Regions from separate parts of the Sphingobacterium anhuiense genome, predicted to be linked through region 1. Evidence: riboswitches for the same ligand, from Rfam matches in the RefSeq annotation. Region 1 holds a riboswitch; each other region holds the start of a gene.
What was found. A riboswitch is a leader RNA that binds a small molecule or an ion and turns the genes downstream of it on or off. The one in region 1 is predicted to bind S-adenosylmethionine.
Positions count from the first base shown of each region.

Region 2: it holds a riboswitch for S-adenosylmethionine, as region 1 does, so the genes downstream of both, metF (methylenetetrahydrofolate reductase [NAD(P)H]) here and ACFS6I_RS08335 (O-acetylhomoserine aminocarboxypropyltransferase/cysteine synthase family protein) in region 1, are expected to answer to the same signal.
Region 3: it holds a riboswitch for S-adenosylmethionine, as region 1 does, so the genes downstream of both, metE (5-methyltetrahydropteroyltriglutamate--homocysteine S-methyltransferase) here and ACFS6I_RS08335 (O-acetylhomoserine aminocarboxypropyltransferase/cysteine synthase family protein) in region 1, are expected to answer to the same signal.
Region 4: it holds a riboswitch for S-adenosylmethionine, as region 1 does, so the genes downstream of both, ACFS6I_RS24205 (hypothetical protein) here and ACFS6I_RS08335 (O-acetylhomoserine aminocarboxypropyltransferase/cysteine synthase family protein) in region 1, are expected to answer to the same signal.

Region 1 is NZ_JBHUPE010000004.1:636,467-640,469, reverse strand. Features, by position in the region: gene ACFS6I_RS08340 (prephenate dehydrogenase) at 1-836, shown strand, start outside; SAM riboswitch class I at 1,238-1,352, shown strand; gene ACFS6I_RS08335 (O-acetylhomoserine aminocarboxypropyltransferase/cysteine synthase family protein) at 1,581-2,888, shown strand; gene ACFS6I_RS08330 (homoserine dehydrogenase) at 2,928-4,003, shown strand, end outside.
Region 2 is NZ_JBHUPE010000011.1:166,303-170,305, reverse strand. Features, by position in the region: gene ACFS6I_RS20715 (30S ribosomal protein S16) at 116-637, shown strand; gene rimM (ribosome maturation factor RimM) at 771-1,298, shown strand; SAM riboswitch class I at 1,466-1,571, shown strand; gene metF (methylenetetrahydrofolate reductase [NAD(P)H]) at 1,632-2,588, shown strand; gene ACFS6I_RS20700 (glycosyltransferase family 117 protein) at 2,755-4,003, shown strand, end outside.
Region 3 is NZ_JBHUPE010000002.1:53,394-57,396, reverse strand. Features, by position in the region: gene metE (5-methyltetrahydropteroyltriglutamate--homocysteine S-methyltransferase) at 1-1,331, opposite strand, end outside; SAM riboswitch class I at 1,489-1,593, opposite strand; gene ACFS6I_RS03465 (phosphatase PAP2 family protein) at 1,669-2,436, opposite strand; gene ACFS6I_RS03460 (response regulator transcription factor) at 2,499-3,188, opposite strand; gene ACFS6I_RS03455 (sensor histidine kinase) at 3,248-4,003, opposite strand, start outside.
Region 4 is NZ_JBHUPE010000020.1:224,366-228,368, forward strand. Features, by position in the region: gene ACFS6I_RS24195 (hypothetical protein) at 158-1,003, opposite strand; gene ACFS6I_RS24200 (class I SAM-dependent methyltransferase) at 1,366-2,100, shown strand; SAM-I-IV-variant riboswitch at 2,189-2,282, shown strand; gene ACFS6I_RS24205 (hypothetical protein) at 2,318-2,581, shown strand; gene ACFS6I_RS24210 (S9 family peptidase) at 2,913-4,003, shown strand, end outside.

The DNA of each region.
Region 1 (4,003 bases):
ATATAGCCATTATTGGCGTCGGTTTAATTGGTGGCTCCGTCGCCATGAAACTAAAAGAAAAAAAATTCTGTGATCAGGTTTTTGGTGTTGACAAAAGTGATGCTAATCTAACAAAAGCATTGCAAATAGGCTTCATTGATCAAAAGGCAACATTAGAGGAAGCTTTAGAAAAATGTAAAGTGATCATTCTCACAGCTCCAGTTGATGCGATAATCACATTAGCGCCCCAATTATTGGATCTCGTAAAAGATCAAGTCATCATTGACATGGGCTCAACCAAACTTAATATTTTACAGTTAATTTCGGAACACCCTAATCGTGGCCGCTATGTTGCCGCCCATCCAATGGCTGGTACCGAATATTCAGGCCCCGAAGCAGCATTACCAAATTTGTTTAAAGATAAAATGATGGTTTACGTTGAGGCATTTAAATCTGATGAAGATGCATTCGAATTAACAGATTCCATTACCGAACAACTGGAAATGCGTACGTCATTTATGACTGCAGAGGAGCATGATACACACACAGCCTATGTTTCCCATATTTCTCACCTGACTTCTTTTGCTCTAGCGCTAACTGTTTTAGAGAAAGAGAAATCGCAGGGTCGAATATTTGAATTGGCAGGATCTGGTTTTGAATCAACGGTACGCTTAGCAAAAAGCTCACCGGATATGTGGACACCTATTTTCAAACAGAACAGAGTTAATGTACTAGAAGTGTTAGAGGAAAACATCAAGCAGCTGCAGGCTTTAAAAGATGCCATCCAAGATGAAAATTACACTCAATTACACAAATTGATTAAAAAATCAAATAAAATTAAACGTATTATTAAATAAAACCCACTTGCTCCAACTGGCAAAGGCGAATTATTGTTTCATACAAAGTAATTAGAAGAAAGCATAGGAACTCGCAAGGTTCCTATTTCTTTTTTATAATAAAAGATCACAGGATCATCGCTCTGCTGTTGCCTGTTTAACACCGTATGCTTCAGTTATATTGCTTTCATTACTGATATGGATTTCATCCACGACGTATAAACATATCGGAATAAATAAATGCTGCCCCATCAACTACCAATACTTACATTATAGTGAGAGCTTACGATCAATTACGAGTAGAATTAGAAGTATTTTCTAAGAAATAGCATAAAATATTTTGGTTTGTAAAAAGCAAGGCATATATTTGCAACGTAGTTCAAATAGAAATACATCTAATCAACACCTCTTAATCAGGTCTTGATTTATAAAGAAGTGGCGAGAGACTGGCTCAATGACCCACTGGCAACCTTCAAAATACGTTTGAAAAGGTGCCAATTCCTGTCCAAAGTAATATTGCTTTGGAGGATATAAATGAAACGACAAATGATAATAACATTACAACAAAACAAGAAGGTAAATTCTAGCACCAACGTAACAGATACAAATATTCCATCAAAACAGATGCGAATGCTTTTGCACATGTTTACGTTTTCTTGTTAATCAATCTTTTTTAAAATTTATTGATTTCAAGTACATATCCATGTGCATAATCTCACCCCTATTTTTTATTAACGAATCTTCAACTAATTAATTATAACTACAATGTCTACAAATAAAAATTTAAAATTCGAAACACTTCAAGTGCATGCTGGTCAAGTTGCCGATCCAACAACTGGAGCGCGTGCAGTACCTATATACCAAACCAGTTCATACGTATTTGAAAATGCAGAACATGGAGCAAACTTATTTGCATTAAAACAATTTGGGAACATCTATACACGTCTGATGAATCCAACAACAGATGTATTTGAGAAACGTATTGCTGCATTGGAAGGTGGTATCGCCGCTGTAGCAGTCGCTTCTGGACAGGCGGCACAATTCATAGCATTAAATAATATCGTAGAAGCTGGTGAAAATTTTGTTTCCAGCAGTAATGTATACGGTGGTACATATAATCAATTTAAAGTAGCATTTAAAAGAATTGGTATTGAAGTACGTTTTACTAAAGAAACAACCGCCGAGGAGTTTGAATCACTAATCGATGAAAACACAAAAGCTTTATACTTAGAAACAATTGGAAACCCAAGTTACGATATTCCAGATTTTGATAAGATAGCAGCTGTCGCTAGAAAACATGACTTACCACTTATCGTAGACAATACTTTTGGAGCTGGTGGATATCTATTTAAACCTCTTGAACACGGCGCTTCCGTAGTTGTAGAGTCTGCAACAAAATGGATTGGTGGTCACGGTACAAGTATTGGTGGTGTCATTGTAGATGGTGGTACTTACAACTGGGGAAATGGTAAATTCAAACAGTTTTCTGAACCTTCAGAAGGATACCATGGATTAGTTTTTTCAGATGTTTTTGGCGTTAATGGCCCATTTGGAAACATTCAATTTGCAATCCGCGCACGTGTTGAAGGACTACGTGATTTTGGACCAGCTATTTCACCCTTCAATTCATTCCAATTGATCCAGGGCTTAGAAACATTATCGCTTCGTGTTCAGCGTCATGTAGACAACACATTAGAAATTGCGAAATGGTTAGAAGCCCATCCGCAAGTGGAAAAAGTGAATTATCCAGGGTTAAAAAGCTCTCCTAGCTTTGCAAATGCGCAAAAATATTTAAAAAATGGATATGGTGCTGTTCTCTCATTCCAAATAAAAGGTGACGTGACAAAAGCCGATGCTTTTATCGATAGCTTAGAGCTAATAAGTCATCTCGCAAATGTGGGTGATACGAAGTCATTGATCATACACCCTGCGGCGACTACACATCAACAACTGAGCGAAGAAGCTCAAAAAGCTGCAGGTGTATTTGTAGGATTATTACGTCTATCTGTCGGCATCGAACATATTGACGATATCAAAGCAGATTTACAGCAGGCGTTCGATAAAATTAAATAATTTCAGATAGCACTATTATATAAAAGCGTAAAAAAAACTATGAGTAAGAAATTAACGATTGGAATGTTTGGATTCGGGGTTGTAGGACAAGGATTGTACGACATTATCAAGACTAAAAACTTAAATTTAGAAATTAAAAAATTTGTCATCAAGAACGCTGACAAAAAAAGATCATTACCTGCTGAATTATTCACAACAGATGCTGAGGCTATTCTTGGTGACTCTGAAATCAATACCGTAGTAGAATTGATCGATGATGCTGATGCGGCTTACGCACTGACTGTTCGTGCATTAAAATCTGGAAAAAACGTTGTTTCTGCGAATAAGAAAATGATTGCCACGCATTTAGAAGAATTAGCGGCAATACAACAAGAATACGGAACAAGTCTACTATATGAAGGTGCAGTATGCGGAAGTATTCCAATTATCCGCAATTTAGAAGAGTATTATGACAATGAATTATTACATGCCGTGACCGGTATTTTTAATGGCTCCTCTAATTTTATATTGTCTAAAGTCTTCAACGAAAATCAACCTTATGCAGATGCGTTAAAAGAAGCGCAGGACCTAGGTTTTGCTGAAACTGATCCTACATTAGATGTCGGTGGTTTTGACCCTAAATACAAATTAACGATCGTCGCTGCTCATGCTTATGGTATCAATGTCAATCCTGACGATGTTTTCAATATCGGTATTGATAAATTAGGAGCACAGGATATTCGCTTTGCAAAAGAGAAAAATTTCAAGATCAAATTGATCCCTACTGCCCGAGAAATAGATCAAAATAAAGTGGTTCTTTATGTTATTCCTAAGTTTATCAGTTCGGAAAACATTTTATTCAATGTTGAAAATGAAAATAACGGCGTCCTAGTAAAAGCAGCATTTGCAGATGAACAATTTTTCTACGGTAAAGGTGCTGGAGGTCATCCTACCGGATCGGCAGTATTATCTGATATTACAGCGCTACGCTATGACTACAGATATGAGTACAAGAAGCATTTAAATACAAATGCATTATCATACAGTACCGATCATGAAATCAAGGTGTACTTGAGATATGAAGATGACAGCCTAGTTGAAAAATTAGGTTTCACAAAAATTATTGAAAGATATTA
Region 2 (4,003 bases), on a different contig from region 1:
CTGTGGAAGTTGACTTCTATTTTTAGTTTTTAACTTCCAATAATCCTTTGTATCTTTGCGTCCCCTCTTGCATGTAGCACGGGGGATATGTTGAATACATAAATAACACAAAAACATGGCAACTAAAATCAGATTGCAAAGACATGGTAAAAAAGGACGTCCTTTTTACCACCTAGTAGTAGCAGATGCACGTGCTCCACGTGATGGTAAATTCATCGAACGTATTGGTTCTTATAACCCAAACACAAATCCAGCGACTATCGTTTTGGATTTTGACAAAGCTTTGGATTGGATGAATAATGGTGCACAACCTACTGACACAGCTCGTACTATCCTTTCGGATAAAGGTGTTTTATACAAAAAACACTTATTAGGCGGTGTTAAAAAAGGTGCATTTGATGAAGCTGCTGCTGAAGCTAAATTTGTAGCTTGGACTGAAGCTAATGATGCAAGAACTGCTGGTAAAAAAGACGGTTTAGCAACTACTAAAGCTGAAGCTAAGAAAATTGCATTAGCTGCTGAAGCTAAGAAAAAAGAAGAAAAAGCTGCTGCTATTGCCGCTAAAAATGCGCCAGTTGTAGAAGAAACTCCTGCTGAAGAAACTGAAGCTCCTGCTGCAGAAGAAACTGAAGGTTAATTTTTCTTTCATACAGTATCAAGAAAGCCGGTTCAATTTTGATCCGGCTTTTTTTTAAGAATGTAGTTGCTATACCTACGAAGTACTGTATTTATATATTTATATTTTTAAATTTGCACTTTCAAATTAGAACATGACCATAGAAGAAAGTTTTTACATCGGTTATATTAGCAAAACACGTGGATTAAAAGGTGAGCTTCAGCTTTTTTTTGAATTTGAAGATTATCAAGATTTAGACTTTGATGTTTTATTTGCTGAAGTGAATAAAAAATTAGTGCCTTACTTTGTCGACAATATCAAATACCAATCAAATAGTACAGCCTATTTAAATTTAGAAGATGTCGATCATATTGATAAAGCACAACCTTTAGTGCGTAAGAAAATATACCTTCCAAATGATAAAATGCCAGAGCGTGATCCTGATGATTTTAGGTATACGGATTTAATTGGATACTTGGTGATTGATGAAGTTCATGGAGAATTAGGAGAGATTAAACATGTACAGGAAATGCCTCAGCAATTTATAGCAACAGTAGACTTTAATGGAAAAGAATTGATGTTCCCATTAAATGACGATCTTATGCTAGGAATTGATTCAGAGGATAAAGTTTTAGAGGTTGATTTACCAGATGGTTTGGTTGAGCTATATAAGGAGATTTAAAGTCTTCACGATATACAGATTAATAAAAAGGAGTTACTGTAGTTATATGCAGTAACTCCTTTTTTATTTAAAGAAATCCATTTTAATAAACGTTTTATTGGGGCATTATTTTAGGCATGACCTTAATATTATTTTGATTATAAATTTCTATTGCCGATATTAGCCGATGCTTATAGAGAAAGGCCGAGGGAATAGACCCAATGAAGCCTTAGCAACCTGTTATTTTATAAGGTGCTACATTCTACCCCAACTCAGAGCTGGGAAAGATAAGTTGAAACAAGTCCACTTGTGCATTTCGATGTAAGCCAACCAAAATCACTTTAAAAAATATTAATGAAAATCGTTGATCATATCAGTAATGCCAAAGGAAAAACTTTGTTTTCTTTTGAACTGTTGCCACCAGCTAAGGGGCAAGGTATCCAAAGTATTTTTAAAACAATGGATGCACTTATGGAATTCAAGCCTCCCTTTATCGATGTGACTTATCATAGAGAAGACTACATGTATAAGAAGCACGAGAGCGGTTTATTAGAACGTGTGGCTTATCGTAAACGTCCAGGGACTGTTGCAATTTGTGCCGCTATTATGAATAAGTATAAAGTGGATGCTGTACCTCATCTTATCTGTGGTGGTTTCACAAAAGAGGAAACCGAAAATGCTTTGATAGATTTGAACTTCTTGGGTATTGACAATGTGCTCGTATTGAGAGGTGATGCAAGAAAAGGCGATCCTGATTTCATACCAACAGAAGGTGGTCATGCATTTGCAACAGATCTTTTACAGCAGGTTGCCGATATGAACCAAGGACAGTACTTACATGAGGATATTGCGATTTCAGAAAAGACCAACTTTTGTATTGGCGTTGCAGGATATCCTGAAAAACATTTCGAAGCGCCAAATTTTAATACCGATTTTAAATGGTTAAAAAAGAAGGTTGAGATGGGGGCTGAGTTTATTGTTACACAAATGTTCTTTAATGTTGAAAAATATAAAGAGTTTGTCAATAAGTGCAGGGAAAATGATATTCATATTCCAATTATACCAGGTTTAAAACCATTGACAACAAAAAAACAACTGATTACGCTTCCGAAAATTTTTCACTTGGATATTCCAGAGGAATTGAGTGAAGCAGTATCCGGATGTAAAAATAATGCAGACGTGAGACAAGTCGGAGAAGAGTGGTTGGTACAACAATGTAAAGAATTAATTGACTTTGGTGCGCCAGTTTTACATTTTTATACCATGAGTAATCCTGGACCAACTAAAAGTATTGTAGAAAAGTTATTCTAAGACTTATATCGTATAAAAAGGCCTGCTATCCCATTATAGCAGGCTTTTTTATGCGTTTCAATTTTTGTTAAAAAAAGTTAATCACCCTCAAATGAAATCTCTTTTTATTATATTTAATTGAAAATTAATTTGATTTATCAAATAATCAATTAAACCTGAATCATTCATGGATTATAAGAAATTAAACAACGTGTTAGGTTGGCTATGTGCCATCATAGCAACATCCGTTTTCATTATCACAGCAGAGCGAACAACAAGCTGGTGGGATACTGGTGAATTTATTGCATCAGCATATAAACTTCAGATTGTTCATCAGCCTGGAGCACCTTTGTTTCTAATGTTGCAGAATATATTTTCAAATTTTGCTTTAGGAAATTTAGCTCAGATTGCATTTTGGATGAATGTGGGTTCTGCTATATGCAGTGGTTTGACAGTTATGTTTTTGTTTTGGACCATAACAGCATTAGCAAGAAAAATTATCCAATCTGATCATCAATCCAATGATAAAAATCACCTAATTAAAATAATGGGATCAGGCATGGTGGGAGCTTTAGCTTACAGTTTTTCCGATACATTCTGGTATTCAGCAGTAGAATCTGAAGTTTATGCGATGTCATCCTTATGTACAGCAGTCGTATTCTGGGCAATTCTAAAATGGGAAGCACGTGCTAATAAACCGCATGCAGATCGTTGGCTTATTGTCATCGCCTATATTATTGGACTTTCAATAGGAGTTCATTTATTGAATCTATTAGTTATTCCAGCGATAGCGCTTATTATTTATTTTAAGAAAACTGAGCGTACAACGTTTTGGGGAATTAGTAAAGCATTGTTTATTGGACTAGGAATATTGGCCATTATTCTGTGGGGAATAATCCAGTACCTTATTAAATTTGCTGCCAAGTTTGATTTGTTCTTTGTCAATACACTTGGATTAGGATTTGGATCGGGCATATTCGTTTTTGTCATAATGATCTTATCGGCATTAATTTATGGCATATATTACTCCATAAGAAAAGGAAAAGTTATTTTGAATACAGCGATTTTGGCAACCTGTTTTATTTTATTAGGATATAGCTCTTTCACTATGGTATTGCTAAGGGCTAATGCTAACCCTTCCTTAAATAATAATGATCCTGAAAACGTATTTTCTTTCTTGGGTTATTTAAGTAGAGAACAGTATGAATCTGAGCCACTCATAAAAGGGCAATATTTTGATGCAAATCCGATAGGTATCAATGAACGTATTGATTATAGAAAAGACAACCACCAGTATACACCAATAAAAAGAGCCGCAAGTTATCAATTTGATAGAGAAACCATTTTCCCAAGGATTTACAGTCAAAAACCCTATCATCAATATTTTTATAAAGGTTATTTAGGTATTGAAGAAGGAAGAAAAGCAAATTTTGCTG
Region 3 (4,003 bases), on a different contig from region 1:
GTTGGAAATGCTGGAAGATTAAATTTCGCTTGTTGTGCTTCTTTACGAGCTAAGAAAGTAGATGTACGTTTAGCATCATCATCAGTGATATTCGCTGTACGTTCTTTAACTTCAGGCTTGTGGATTAAAGAAGATGTACGACGGTCTTCCGCAGCAGCCTTATTGGCCTCGAAACGCTCAGCGGTTTTTGCATCGACTTCGCCTTCAGCTAAGATCGCTAAATCTTTTACCTCTGCTAATTTTTGCTTAGCAAATGCCAACCAATTTTTAACTTCTTTAGGCAATGACTCTTCATTATCTTCATTGTCTAAATCGAAAGGTACATGTAATAATGAACTCGAAGGTCCTACTAATACACGGTCTTTGCCTAAAGCATCAACAGCTTTTTTGATTTGTGCTAAAGATTTTACGTAATCATTTTTCCAAATGTTGCGACCTTCAACTACACCCAAGGAAAGTGTTAATGAAGCCGGAACTTTGGCTAATATAGTGTCGAGTTGGTTTTCACCTCTTACTAAATCAACATGAACTGCGTAAACTGGTAAGTTTAGAGCTGTTTCTTCGTTGTCACGTAAAGCCTCGAAATAAGTCGTTACAATAATTTTGATGTCTTGAGCAGTAGCAGCTAATTTAGTGAATACACGAGTGTATAGCGCACGTGTTGCATCATCAATATCTAAAGCTAAAAATGGCTCATCAATTTGTACATATTTTGCACCAGCGGTAGCCAATTTAGTTAAGATTTCTTCATATACTGGAACCAACTTATCGATTAAATCGATACGGTTGAAACCAGATTCTTTTTCTTTACCTAATAATAAGTATGAGATCGGGCCAATTAACACAGGCTTAGTTTCGATACCTAAAGATTTTGCTTCATTATATTCATTTAAGAATTTCTCTGAAGTCAATTTGAATTCTTGATTTTTCACGAATTCAGGTACGATGTAATGGTAGTTGGTATCAAACCATTTTGTCATTTCCATTGCGGTTACGTCAACGCCATCTTGTTGGAAACCACGCGCCATTGCAAAGTAAAGGTCCAAATTGTATCCTTTATCTTCGTTATTTAAAAGTGATTGGTATTGTGCAGGGATTGCACCTACAGTTAATGTCAAGTCTAAAACTTGGTCATAAAATGAAAAATCATTGGAAGGAATCAAATCGATGCCAGCATCTTTTTGAGTTTTCCAGTTGCCTTCACGGATTTTCAGTCCAGCCTGCAATAATTCTTGCGCGCTGATTTTTTTAGCCCAATATGCTTCATTGGCCTTTTTCAACTCGCGGAAGGCACCTACACGTGGGTAACCTAAGTTGTTCGTTAGTAACATAAATATAAAATTATTTTATTTGTTCAACCTTAACGAAGCAAGAAATTAGACGGATTTTTTTTTATTTGAAATAAAAAACGATCAAAAATTCTTGAATCTATTTACTAAATTTTTTGATTGCTTTTAGAGAGGAGGGCACAAGATATATTTTGTGTCTAGCTTATCATTCCCACTTTTTGATGGGGTAGAATGTAGCACCTTGTCAATCGACAGGTTGCTAAGGCTTCATTGGGTCTATTCCCTCTGCCTTTCTCTATAAGCGCTGTAAATATCGGAATTAGTTTTATAAAAACAAATATTTTGTAACTTTTATATAAAAATGACAATAAACTAAGGTTTAAAATTGGAAATTAGCAGACAAACCAATTTGTTTTCCATTGTAAAACGGTGTTGCCATCGTTAGGTAACTTGTTTTTTTTGATTGTAAGTGTTTATCAAATAATGGTAATAGCCAGTATGCAATTTTTGTTCCCATAATACCAATACCAGCTCCCATGGCGACGTCAGAAAACCAATGTTTATGATTATACATTCTCAGGTAACCTGTTCCCGCCGCAATTGTATAGCCTGCAATACCATACCAAATGGATTGATCTTTATATTCTTGCCATAGAATTTCTGCACCAGTAAAAGGTACAGCAGTATGTCCTGAAGGAAAAGATTCTTGATCTGCGCGATCAGGTCTCCAAGTAGGTGTCGTTTTTTTTATGGTATATACTGCTGATAAGGTGATTGCATGGGCAATCGAACTTACCACTAAGCGTTGTTTTAAATTGTGCTTACTTGGTATTCCGAGTAAGTCAAGCCCAAAGACAGCGGCAGAAGGAATGAAAACACTAACATTATCAAGTTTAAAAGTTTTGGACGGATCATTATTAATTGAATTGTTTATTTGTTGATCCTTATGTTTGAGGTATGGGTTATTTAATGAGATTACTCCGTAAGTCATTAAAGCCGCAGGAACTATTAATTGCTTATAATTTATTAGCTTAGCATTGGTTTCAAAATCTTGATTATCATTTTGTAAAGTATCTTTTTGCGCATAAAGCGATGTAGAAGAGCAAAAGATTGAAAGGATTAAAAAAAATGGAATTGATAGTTTCATTGTTGCAAGATAAACAAAAAGAGATGTTTTTAACATCTCTTTATTATTCTAGTAATTGTGTATTAGCTAACCAATAATTTATAGCCTTTTCCATGTACATTGACAATTTCAACTTTGGGATCATCTCGTAGGTATTTTCTCAATTTGCTTAAGAAAACGTCCATACTCCGGCCTGTAAAGTAATTGTCATCATGCCAAATTTTTAAAAGGGCTTCTTCTCGAGTCAGTACATCATTCTTTTTTAGACAAAGTAGACGTAATAATTCCGCTTCTTTCGTTGATAGTTTTTGTTGCACACCTTTATGCGCAATTTGTTGACTTGTATAATCGAAGAAGTACTCTCCAATCTCAAATTTATCGCTTACAACCTGATCATCTTTCTCTCTTACAACACGCTTAAGCAATGCATTTATGCGAAGGAGTAATTCTTCCACTCGAAATGGTTTTGTGATATAATCATCGCCACCAAGTTCAAATGCTTCTGTTTTATCTTCCATCATACCTTTTGCAGTAGCAAATATGATGGGGGTTGTTGTATTTATTTTCCTGATTTCTCGGCCTACTGTAAAGCCATCTTTCTTGGGCATCATGACGTCTAAAATGCAAAGATCATAACTGCTCTTGCGAAATTGATTGACAGCTTCTTCACCATCTGTACATAAGGTGACATCAAATTTCCCTTTAAGCTCTAAATAATCTTTTAATAAATCTCCTAAGTTTGGATCGTCTTCTGCTAATAATATCTTCTGCATATTCTTATGGTTTTGTTCGAATATTGATGATAATATACGAAATTAATATCGTTTTAAATTTAATTTTTTATGGGTAATAGGATGTCAAACTGCGTTCCCTTATCTTTATCGCTTTTTACTTGAATTTTACCATTCATTCTTTTAATAATATCATAAACATATGATAGTCCCAATCCAAAACCTTTTACGTTGTGGACATTTCCTGTAGGAATGCGATAAAATTGATCAAATATTTTTAATAGATGATCTTTTGCCATTCCAATCCCATTATCAATAATTGTAATTTGAATACTTTCTTTTGTATTTTTCGTTTTCACAATTATGTGTGGATTATCTTTACTGTATTTTATAGCATTATCTACCAAGTTGAAAAATACATTTGACAAATGAAGTTCATCTCCTACTACAATATCATTTTGTGCATCAAAGTGATGTTCAAATTTGCCACCTACTTTTTGTATTTGAAGTTGCATACTGTCTAGTACTGCTGAAAGCAGATCATTAATGTGAATAGGTGTTTTTTCTAACTTTAATGTTTCTTTTTCCAGACGGGCAATATCTAATACTCGTTCGATATGGTTACCTAATCTCACATTTTCATCATATATAATATTTGCAAGACGCTTTACTCTACGCTCATCAGATATGATCTCTGGATCTCGCAAGGATTCACTGGCTATCATAATTGTAGCAACAGGTGTTTTAAATTCGTGCGTCATATTGTTGATAAAATCAGTTTTCATCTCTGAAACTTTTTTCTGTTTGAATATGATTAATAGGGTATATGCAAAACAGCCAATTAATAGGAAAAGCAA
Region 4 (4,003 bases), on a different contig from region 1:
GCATTTCCACTACATGCCCGTATATCAAATGAAAAACTACAACACATTAAACTTTGATCCGAAGGACCTCACAAATGCACTTGATTAATATCAAAGGCATTGTAATTAAAAAAGACACATTTATTCAGGTGGCCTATGCTACATTTCATTGAGCTACTCAGTCCATTGACGACATATAAAAAGGTAATTCGACGCTTTCTTTCACTAAACGGCCTTCATCAAGTATATCCATAACGATTATACCTTTGTAATACGGTTTATTGTATCTTTCATCCGATACTTTTTGGATACTGGTAAATTTACCCCTCGTTTGAAAACGCTTCCAGTTTTGATCAAGGGATCCATAGGATTCCTCCAACATAAACAGTCCGGTATATTCCCAATATTTAACACTGTATAATGGGTTAGTGTCATCAAAGTCAATCTCCTTGCCTACCAATTTGGAAATATCGCTTTCCAGCTTCAAACTTATAAATTGACCAGAATTGGAGTGAGCAACATATGTATAATAGTTGTACTGGTCCGATCTGTCTGGATTAACAGTTGATTTAGTAGAAGATGAATACATAGAGAAAAAATTAAAAGCTGGTTTCACTGTCATTACATCAAGGATCAATGCTTCGCACGGTGCATATTTAATGGTGTGCAGATCTACTTTACCAGTCAATACTCGTTCTTGCTCATTGTTTTTATAAACTTTTCCACTAAAAGAAAAAGATAATCGACCGCCTGCTTTTTCATATTTAAAATCCGCGATTTGAAAAGATTTCTCTGGCTGAAGATGTGGAGCAAAATAGTTACCATCAGCTGAAGAATTTTGTTTGAAATACTGAACCTTGGCTAATGCTCCATTAGAAAGTAAAGTTAATTTCAATTGTGAATAAGTACCATCAGACTCCTTTACGCTCGTAATAAGATTGATCTGTCCACAATTGTCCAAATTATAGTCGTACTTCACTTTTCCTCTGACAGGATGATTATTGTCAGAAAACACGATACTCATGTTTGATAGGGGATTAATTTCTTCTGATTTCTTGCAACTAACAATAAGCAGTGGGCAAAAAAATAGCAATAAAAGCAGATATTTCTTCATTAAATCAATATTAGTTTCATTAAAATATTAAAACATTTATGTATAATGTATTTTACAATTTAAAAATAACCAAAAATTAATTCAATATCAAATTTAATTTTCCTAATGAAGAGATAATATATTAATAACACTGTAACTTACTAAAGGTTTATCCACCCCTTTTGATGGCTGGATCGTCAAGCATGCTTTTATGTCTCGTTCAGCCAATTCAGTTTTGATAAAAATAATATTGGCAGTAAATTTGAAATTACCTTGAAACGGCGAATAATAAAATGAAACAAAACAAATATGATGATCCTAGCTTCTTTGAAAGCTATGGAAAGATGCAACGTTCTATAGATGGTTTAAATGCTGCTGGAGAATGGCATGTTTTACAGAAAATGTTACCTGATTTCCAGAATAAGAAAGTGCTTGATCTAGGTTGCGGATATGGATGGCACTGCATTTATGCTAAGCAAAAAGGGGCTAAAAATGTAATTGGAATTGACTTATCTCAAAAAATGATTGATAAAGCAAAAGAGCTTTCCAAAAACCTTGAAATTGAATATAAAAAAATGGCCATCGAGGATATTAATTTTGACCATGAAGAATTTGATGTCGTTATTAGTTCACTTGCATTCCATTACCTAAAAGATTTGAGAAGTGTTTTTCTGAAAATAAATCAAATTCTTAAAAAAGGAGGAAGTTTTGTCTTTTCAATGGAACATCCCGCTTTTACTTCAAGAGCTGAACAAGATTGGTTTAAGGATGAAAATGGAAATCGTCTGCATTGGCCGATTGACAATTATCAGGAAGAAGGCCAAAGAAAAACTAAATTTCTTGGACACGAAGTAACTAAATACCATCGAAATCTAGAAACTATCATCAATACGGTTATTAAATCTAATTTTGATATTCAAGAAATATCGGAACCCAAACCTTCAGAGGAAGTTTTAAAAATTTATCCGGAAATGCAAGACGAGATGAGAAGGCCAATATTTATTATAATTTCCGCTATAAAGAAATAATAATCTGATCGACATCATTCATAAAATTCTCATCATGAATTAATTATTTTAAAATAAATTTTGAAACAAAATAAAATCTACTAACTTTGTAGAGTATTCAGAATTGCACGTTGCAATACCAACCGAGTTACATAACCGCGGTGGTAAATTAATATGGGTTTCGACCAAAAATATCTGGATACAGTTTATGGTTTAATCCTTTAAATTTTTAAATTGTATGTCAACACCAAATCTTTATCAACATTTACTGGAAAAATTCAGTTATTATTCAATCAACGAACTGATACAGCTCAACAATGATACGGTATCGGAAAAAGGTTGGGGTTCTTCCAAATCTACATTCCGCACTGCGCTCATAAGCACTTTTTCTAAAAGAGGGCTAGATCTTTCCAACATCATTTCTAGAGAAGATGGTTTTACTTCCGTAAAGTATGTCGCAGTAAGATTAGAGGAAAATACGCTTATCCCGATTCTCCAATAAGAGCAAAGACAGCTTTAAAATTGCGTATTCACTCAGCGCTAAAAAGGTTAAATAGCCCTTCCTTTTTGAGCACTGAGTGAAGCTTTTTTTATCCAGCTAATTATGTATAACTTTCAGTTACTAATATCAATGCTATGCCGCTTTATGCTTTTTTTTTAATGCGTTAAAATAGTATTTCATAATTTCACCAATTTCCTTCAATAGCTTAACACAAAGTGATATCGCATCATTCTGAACAATTCCTTCACCTTGTTTTCTTTCTCTAATACTTTATTTAATATGTTAAATGATCGTAGATTTTGTATCTTGCCTGTTCATATTCGTATTCTTTATGAAAAAAAAATCTTTAATAACGCTTTCCATTTTATTATGCGCTTCGGCATCAATAGCTCAGGAAAACAAAGAAACCAAAATGGTTCTTAATATGGAAAACACCGCAAAAGCACCATTAGATCCGCAGACACTTTGGAAATTAGGCCGTGTTTCTGGAGAAGGAATTTCAACAGATGGAAAAACTTTAGTATATGGTGTCTCTAATTATGCTATAGAAACAAACAGTTCGGAAAAAAACCTTTACACATTATCATTAGAAACAGGTAACACAGCTCCTCTAACAAGTGAAAAGGGCGGTGAGTCTGTCGTACAGATTACAGAAAATGGCGATATCATTTACTTGTTCAAAGGGCAACTTTGGAAAAAGAATAGATATAAAGGTGAAGCTATACAACTGACACATAGCGAAACTGATCTAGAAAATGTAAAGCTATCTCCAAATGGTCAATATATTTTATTTAGCAAAGCAGTTTTAATCAAAAAATATCACAGTACCGACAAATATCCTGATTTACCAAAATCTGACGCTTATGTTTTTGACAACCTTGACTACCGTCATTGGGACACGTTCAATAATGGAAAATTCAATCATCCATTTGTAGCCAGCTATAACAACGGTAAGATTGGCGAAGCAATTGATTTATTGCAGGATGAGCCTTTCTATAGTCCTCAAATGCCATTTGGCGGTTCTGAAGATTTTGAATGGACACCAGATAGTAAAGCTGTGCTATATGTCAGTAAAAAAAGGTTTGGAACAGAGTATGCCGTGAGTACAAATACGGATATCTACCGCTATGATCTTACTTCTAAGCAAACAACAAATCTGACTGAGGGTATGAATGGCTATGATACCAACCCGACTTACAGTCCAGATGGAACTAAGTTAACTTGGCTAAGTATGAAAAAAGATGGTTACGAAGCCGATAAAAATGATATCATTATTTTCGATAAAGCCTCATCTCAGCGTTTAAATCTAACTGCACATTGGGACGGCACAGTAAACTCTTTCATTTGGAGCAAGGACAATCGCAAGATTTATTTTGTAGCACCATCCAAAGGTACCGTACAACTTTTCGAACTGACTGTTCC